DNA from 2 places in the Roseateles sp. NT4 genome. Region 2 is predicted to be linked to the other one. Evidence: predicted binding sites of a transcription regulator. Region 2 holds the regulator's gene; the other holds the start of a gene.
What was found. The regulator FliA, encoded in region 2, starts transcription of late flagellar genes. The targets are predictions, from matches to a motif close to CTAAAGTTTNNNNNNNNNNNGCCGNTA.
Positions count from the first base shown of each region.

Region 1 (3,389 bases), 130 kb from region 2:
TGGGCAGCACGTAAAGCACGATCTCGGACATGCCTCAGAACTGGTGCCAGACGCTGACGATGAAGGATGGCTGGTCGCGGCTGTGAGTGAGGGGTGACTTGGCAGCCTGGCCGATGAGCCGCGTGTGCAGCCACTGGCCGTTGACCGACCAATGGTCCGAGAACTTGTGCTCGGCGCTCAGCGCGATGCTCCAGTCCTGCCAGCCGCTGTGGGGGTGGAACTCGGGCAGGCCGCTGGCCTGGGCCTCGCCAGGTCCGATGCCGAAGCTGCCACGCAGGTGGGCGGCGTTGGCATAGGTGGTGGCCAGGCTGATGGCCAGCAGGTCCTGGCCAACGGGGATGCCGCTGGTGGCTCCCAGCTCGAGCTGGTCACCGTTGTGGTGGCGGCCACTGCCCCAGGACAGGCCGGACTGCAGCAGCAGCTCGGGCGTGGCCTGCACATTGGCGAACAGCTGGGTGATCAGCCGCGAGCCGAGGCGATCAACGCCCGGTGGCGACTCGCGCCGCGAACGGCCCGACTGCGGCCACAGCCGTGCCCCCAGTTGCCAGTCCTTGGCGGCTTCGGTGCCCAGCAGCTGCCGCGCGGCGTTCCAGCCGATGCCGGTGTCGGTGGCCACGAAGACGCCGCTGGGGGACTCGTAGTCCAGGGCCGGCAGCAGGGTCTCGCGCTGGCGTGCACTGCCAGGCGCCCGCGGCCAGCCTCGCACCGACAGGCCGCCCGACCAGGTGGTCTCGGCCGGGGGCGCTTCCAGCAGCAGCAAGCTGCCGCCCGCGTGGGCCGCAAAGGAGATGCAGACCAGGCAGAGCGGGGCGCAGGAGCGGCGGAGGGCGTCGAGGCGGGTGAAAGGCATGGACAGGCCCTGTGCGTCGGGCCGGCAAGGCCGCGCCACTCTAGCCGCGAGGATCGCGGCCATCGGCGCCTGCTCAGGGCTTACAGCACCATGTCAGCCGCTGGCAAGTCTTGCGCAAGCTGGGCCAAGCATCAGCGTACGCCCTGCAGCGCGGCGCCGCGGGCCCGCACGACGGGCCAGTTCGCGACGATCCTGGTGCGGGTCAGCTCGACCTCGCCCTTTTCCTCGGCGGCCAGCACGGCCTCCTCGGAGGTCAACGTGTGCGGCGCGACGCCGGGCTTCCAGCGCACCATGGTCAGCACCCACAGCGGGCTGTAGCTCGCGTCGGCGTTGGCGCCGCCCACCGGCCGCGGGATGGAGGGCAGCACGGTGGCCTGCTCGTCATTGGGGAATTTGTAGGCCTTCTCGACCGGCATGCCGGGCTTGAGCGTGTCGGCCAGGGCGGGCACATAGTTGATGCCCTGCTTCTTGGCGATGCCGGGGTCGGAGATGTCGGTGCTGACGTAGTGCACGATCTCGCCCTCGAACCAGGCTTCCTTCAGCGGCAGGGTGACGACCTGGTCGGCGGCCAAGGCCGCGGCGGCAATGCCCAGCAGGCAGGCGGCGCCCAGGGCGCGGAGGGCAGGAGCGGGCATCGGGATTCCTCGGTGAAGCGAACCCACGATTCTTGCGATGCGGGTGGCCGAAGCAAGGTCAGACTGCGCGGCCGCGTCGACTTGCAGACGGATACAAACCCGGGTCTCAAGTCCTGAGCGGGCCTGCCGATACACGCGACATGAACATCGCCAACTCCACGGCCGTCAACACGGCCGTTACCCAGACCCAGGGCGAAACGGCCGATGCAGTCAACCTGCTGGTGCTGCGCAAGGCCCTGGATGTTCAACAGGACGGCGCCATGGCCCTGCTCAACGCGCTGCCGCAGCCGCCAGCGCTGGCCGCCGAAGGCGGCGTGGGGCGCCATCTGAACACCTACGCCTGATCCCGGGCGGCCTCCCTCTTTTGGGGGAGCTGGGGGGATGCTTCGTCACCCATCCCCCTTTGGCCCCACCAAGGGGCGATAGCCGCCTTGCGGCATGGCTTCGAGACTGGCTCCATCGAAACAGGAGCCACCATGACAGCCCCAACCGCTACCCCGCCCAGCCCCGACGCCTTGCAACCGGCGAGCGCCGCCATGACGCACATCACAGTGCCGGTGGCCGATGAAGAAGACGGGGAGGGTATCGAGCGCGACGCCGCTCGGACGGCCCTGTGAAGGCCAACAAGCCGGCGGGCTTTGCTGCGCTGCTGGAGAAGATGCCCAAGCGCTTTGTCGCAAGGTTCCGGCGCGTCGAAGAACGTGCTCAGCGCAAGCGTGAAGCCCAGGCCAAGCGGTTCGAGGAAGACTTCGGAAGCGCTGCTGCCGCCAAAGTGAAGAGCAGCAACCGGGAGGAGTGGCAGGACACGGTGGCCGCCCAGTTCAACCTCACGGTGGGAGACGACGAGTAGCGCCTGCCGGGCCTCGGCCGTGCTGGTCCCTCCGACAGGAATCGAACCTGTATCTGCCGCTTAGGAGGCGGCCGTTCTATCCATTGAACTACGGAGAGACTGCTGCTCGGCGTGTGGCCACGCCGTCGAGCGGCGCGCATTCTCTCATGGGGTCGCGAGGGCTTTCTGGCAGCATGCGGCACACAAGGAGACAGGGCCATGACGCATCACGGAAGCTGCCATTGCGGACGCATCAAGTTCGAGGTCGAGGTCGAGCCGGCCTCGGCGCTGTCTTGCAATTGCTCGATCTGCCAGCGCAAGGGTTCGCTGCTGTGGTTCGTGCCGCGCACGGCGCTGAAGCTGCTGACGCCGGATGAGAACGCCAGCAGCTATACCTTCAACCAACACGTCATCCGGCACCGCTTCTGCCCGACCTGCGGCATGCACCCCTATGGCGAGGGCAAGGGGCCGGACGGCTCGGCGATGGCGGCCATCAATATCCGCTGTCTGGAAGACATCGACCTGAAGGCCGTGACCATCACGGAGTTCGACGGTCGGTCGAAGTAGCGTCGAGCCGGCGAAAAAAAGCCCCGGCAGGGCCGGGGCTCAGAGGGGGTGAAGCTCGCTCAGGCGGCTTGCTTGCGGCGACGCAGGCCGGCAGCGGCCAGGCCCAGGCCGACCAGGGCCAGCGATGCCGGCTCGGGAACGGTGTTGGCGTTGACGTGAACGCGGTAGGCCAGCGATTCATTGCACGAATAGGCGCAGCCACCACCGATGTCGATGTCGGCCAGGCTCCATTGGCCGGCAACGCCTTGGTTCCAGTCGATCCAGGTGTACTGGGTGAACCAGGGCGTGGCCACGGCCACGTCGTGGGCCGGGGCGTTCTGGACGTAGGACACGTAGGCGCCGCTGGCCTCGTCGCGGTTGTTGCCGGTCACGTAGTCGACGTTGGCGCCGACGAACGAGAAGTTGTAGGCAGTCAGGCCGCCGATCTGGTCATAGATCGCCTTGGTCATGGCTTGCCAGCCATATGCTGCCTGCACGGAATAGTCGATGCCGCCGCCAGGCGTGGTGT
Region 1 is NZ_JBPZGZ010000003.1:776,924-780,312, forward strand. Features, by position in the region: gene ACS5PN_RS22550 (sterol desaturase family protein) at 1-31, opposite strand, end outside; gene ACS5PN_RS22555 (MipA/OmpV family protein) at 35-850, opposite strand; gene ACS5PN_RS22560 (DUF7482 domain-containing protein) at 982-1,485, opposite strand; gene ACS5PN_RS22565 (YjfB family protein) at 1,626-1,829, shown strand; gene ACS5PN_RS22570 (hypothetical protein) at 1,962-2,102, shown strand; gene ACS5PN_RS22575 (hypothetical protein) at 2,099-2,335, shown strand; tRNA gene ACS5PN_RS22580 (tRNA-Arg) at 2,359-2,433, opposite strand; gene ACS5PN_RS22585 (GFA family protein) at 2,534-2,881, shown strand; gene ACS5PN_RS22590 (PEP-CTERM sorting domain-containing protein) at 2,941-3,389, opposite strand, start outside.
Region 1: the regulator FliA is predicted to act here: its motif matches at 1,591-1,617, upstream of ACS5PN_RS22565 (YjfB family protein).

Region 2 (3,389 bases):
CGAGAGCTGCCCGTCCGACTTCCGCGGCACCGACGTCGCCGACGAGACCGCCTGGGCCGCCCATGTGCTGTCGCGCAATCTGCAGACCGACGAGGCCGCCCGGGCCATCGAGGACCGCGGTGGCGTGTTTGCGCTGATCGGCTCCACCGGCGTCGGCAAGACGACGACGACCGCCAAGCTGGCCGCCCACTTCGCCACCAAGTTCGGCGCCAGCCAGCTCGGCCTGATCACGCTGGACGCCTACCGCATCGGCGCCCACGAACAGCTGCGTGCCTACGGCCGCATCCTCGGCGTGCCCGTGCACACCGCCCACGACCGCGCCTCGCTGGACGACCTGCTGGACCTGCTGTCCAGCAAGAAGCTGGTCCTCATCGACACCGCCGGCATGGCCCAGCGCGACAGCCGCACGCAAGAGCTGCTGGAGATGCTGGCCCATCCCAGCATCAAGAAGCTGCTCGTCATCAATGCTGCCCAGCAGGGCGAGACCATCGAAGACGTCGTCAACGCCTGGAAGGGCGCCGCCTGCGAAGGCGTCGTGCTCAGCAAGATCGACGAAGCCGTGAAGCTGGCCCCGGCCCTGGACACCCTGATCCGCCACAAGCTCAAGGTGCTGGGCGTGGCCAACGGCCAGCGCGTGCCGGAAGACTGGCATCGCCTGCCCAGCGTGGCCCTGGTGCAGCGCGCGCTGAAGGGCGCCGCCTCGGGTGCCTGGCGCATGGACAACACCGACGTCAACCTCATCTTTGCCGGCGCGCCGCTGACCGAAGGCATGAGGGCTGTCCACTGATGATGGTCGACCAAGCCCATGGCCTGCGCCGCCTGTTCGCGGCGTCCAAGACCCGCTTCGTGCCGGTGGTCAGCAACCCGCGCGTGATGGGTGCCGGCGCTCTGCTCGAAGGCCTGTGCTCGGCCTTTGCCGAGCTGAATCTGCACACCCTGGTCGTCGATGCCGGCGAGCATTCGCCCAAGCCCTCCGAGCTGGCGGGCGTGGACCTCTCCAACTGCATCGAGCGCCTGTCGCCCAAGGTGTCCTACCTGGCCGCCCGCGGCCTGCCGCTGCGCCACATCAACGCCCATGGTTCGGCGGCCTCCTTCCTGGAAGCCGTGGCTGATGCCGCGCCGGATGCCGACGTCATCCTGCTGCATGCACCGGCGGCCGAACTGGCCCGCGTCGTGGCCCTGCGCGAGGTGCGCCCGCTGCTGCTGGCTGATACCGAGCCGGCCAGCGTGACGGAAGCCTATGCCGGCATGAAATGGCTCACACAACGGGCCGGCCTGATGGTCTACAGTCTGCTCATGGCCTGCCACCCTCAGCTGCGCGTGGCCACCCGCATCGCGCAACAGCTTCACTCCTGCGCCGACGGCTTCCTCGGCGCGGTGCTGCGCGACTGGGCCTGCCTGGACCCGAGAGCCTCCCAGAACGCACCGCTGACGCCTGAGTTGCGCCATCTCGCCCGCGAGCTGCTGCTCGCGGCGCCTCCCGGAGCGGCCGTCGACGCGGCCGCCTCCGACGCGACCCCGCTGCGCCCGGCGCGCAAGGTGTCTAACCCCCTCATCGCAGCGCATTGACTCCGCCGGGAGCTGATATGTACACGCCCAAAGGCCGCCTCGACAACAACACGCTGATCAAGCAGTACAGCCCGTTGGTCCGACGCCTGGCGCACCAGATGATTGCCAAGCTGCCGGCCAACGTGGAAGTCAACGACTTGATCCAGGTCGGGCTGATCGGCTTGAACGATGCGCTGTCGCGCTTCGATGCCGAGCAGGGCGTGCAGTTCGAGACCTTCGCCACCCAGCGCATCCGCGGCGCCATGCTCGACGAGCTGCGCGGCGGCGACTGGATGAGCCGCGGCACGCGCCGCCAGCAGCGCGAGATCGAGGTCGCCGTGCACAAGGTCGAGCAGCGTCTCGGCCGCGCGCCGCGCGAGGACGAGATCGCTGCCGAGATGGGCCTGCCGCTGGCCGAATACCAGGAACTGCTCGGCAAGGTGCGCGGCACCCAGCTGGTCTATCTGGAAGACATGTCCGGCGACGATGGCGACAACGACTACCTCGACCGCCACGTGGCCGACGAGAACGCCAACCCGGTCGCGATGCTGCAGGACCACCGCATGCGCGAGGCGCTGGTGGAAGCGATCAAAAACCTGCCCGAGCGCGAGCAGTTCGTCATGAGCATGTACTACGAGCACGACATGAATCTCAAGGAGATTGCGGCCGTGCTCAAGGTCACGGAGTCGCGCGTCTGCCAATTGCACAGTCAGTCGATTGCAAGGTTGCGCGTTAAGCTGCGGGACTGGTAATCCACGGGGCCACTTCTTGCCGAGCCCCGGCCAATAAAGCGGGGACAACGCATGTTCAAGTGGCCCAAGAGCGGTGGCTCGTCCACCGCCACACCTCGCGACGAGCCCTACCGGCGCGATGACAGCGCGGCATTGAACGTCGTCAAACGGCTGGCCCGCTCGATTTCCACGGTCGGCAAGGATGCCGCCGAAGTGCGTGGCGCCCTCGAGGACACCCAGCGCATCGTGCAGGCCCAGAGTCAGGCCATGCAGGCCCTGGCCCAGCAGCTCAACCAGATCGGCCAGGCCCAGGCCGCCATCGCCAATGCCACCGCCCAGAGCGCCGCCGCCGTGCAGCGCGCCCGCGGCGCGCTGGGCGTCGTCGGTGGCGAGGTCGTCGGCATGGCGTCCACGCTGGCCCAGGTGTCCGACGCGGCCGCCGAGATCACCAAGATTTCATTGCAGACCCGCCTGGTGGCTTTCAACGCCGCCGTCGAGGCCAAGCATGCCGGCGATGCCGGCCGCGGCTTTGCGGTCGTCGCCGAGGCTGTCAAGGCCCTGGCCGGCCAGGTCGAAGCCTCGTCCAAGGCCATCGTCAGCGCCATCTCCAGCCTGCAGGAGCGCATCGACCGTTTCAGCGCCGAGCTGACCGAGAACGCCGCCAAGCCCAGCCAAATCCACGCCGCCTTCCACGAGGTTGAGCAGGACGTGCAGCGCATCTCGGTGTCGGCCGGCGAGAGCGGCCAGCAGATGAGGCTGCTCAACGAGCAGGCCCATGAGCTGGAGCGCGAGGTGTCGGAGGCCTCGCACGGCCTCAAGGTCGCCTTCGACGGCAGTGACCGCTTCCTGCGCATGTCGGAGGAGCTGGTCGAGCAGATTGCCGAGAGCGGTGTCGAGGTCGACGACATGCCTTTCATCCGCGCCGCCCAGGCGGCCGCCGACGAGATTGCCGGCCTGCTCGAGGACGCGCTGAAGAGCGGCCAGATCAGTGCCGCCGACCTCTTCGACCAGAGCTACCGCCCCATCGAAGGTACGAACCCGCCGCAGCACACGACGCGCTTCTGCCAGCTGACGGACAAGCTCTTTCCAACCGTGCAGGAGAAGGCGCTG
Region 2 is NZ_JBPZGZ010000003.1:651,186-654,574, forward strand. Features, by position in the region: gene flhF (flagellar biosynthesis protein FlhF) at 1-787, shown strand, start outside; gene ACS5PN_RS21935 (MinD/ParA family ATP-binding protein) at 787-1,569, shown strand; gene ACS5PN_RS21940 (RNA polymerase sigma factor FliA) at 1,587-2,300, shown strand; gene ACS5PN_RS21945 (methyl-accepting chemotaxis protein) at 2,352-3,389, shown strand, end outside.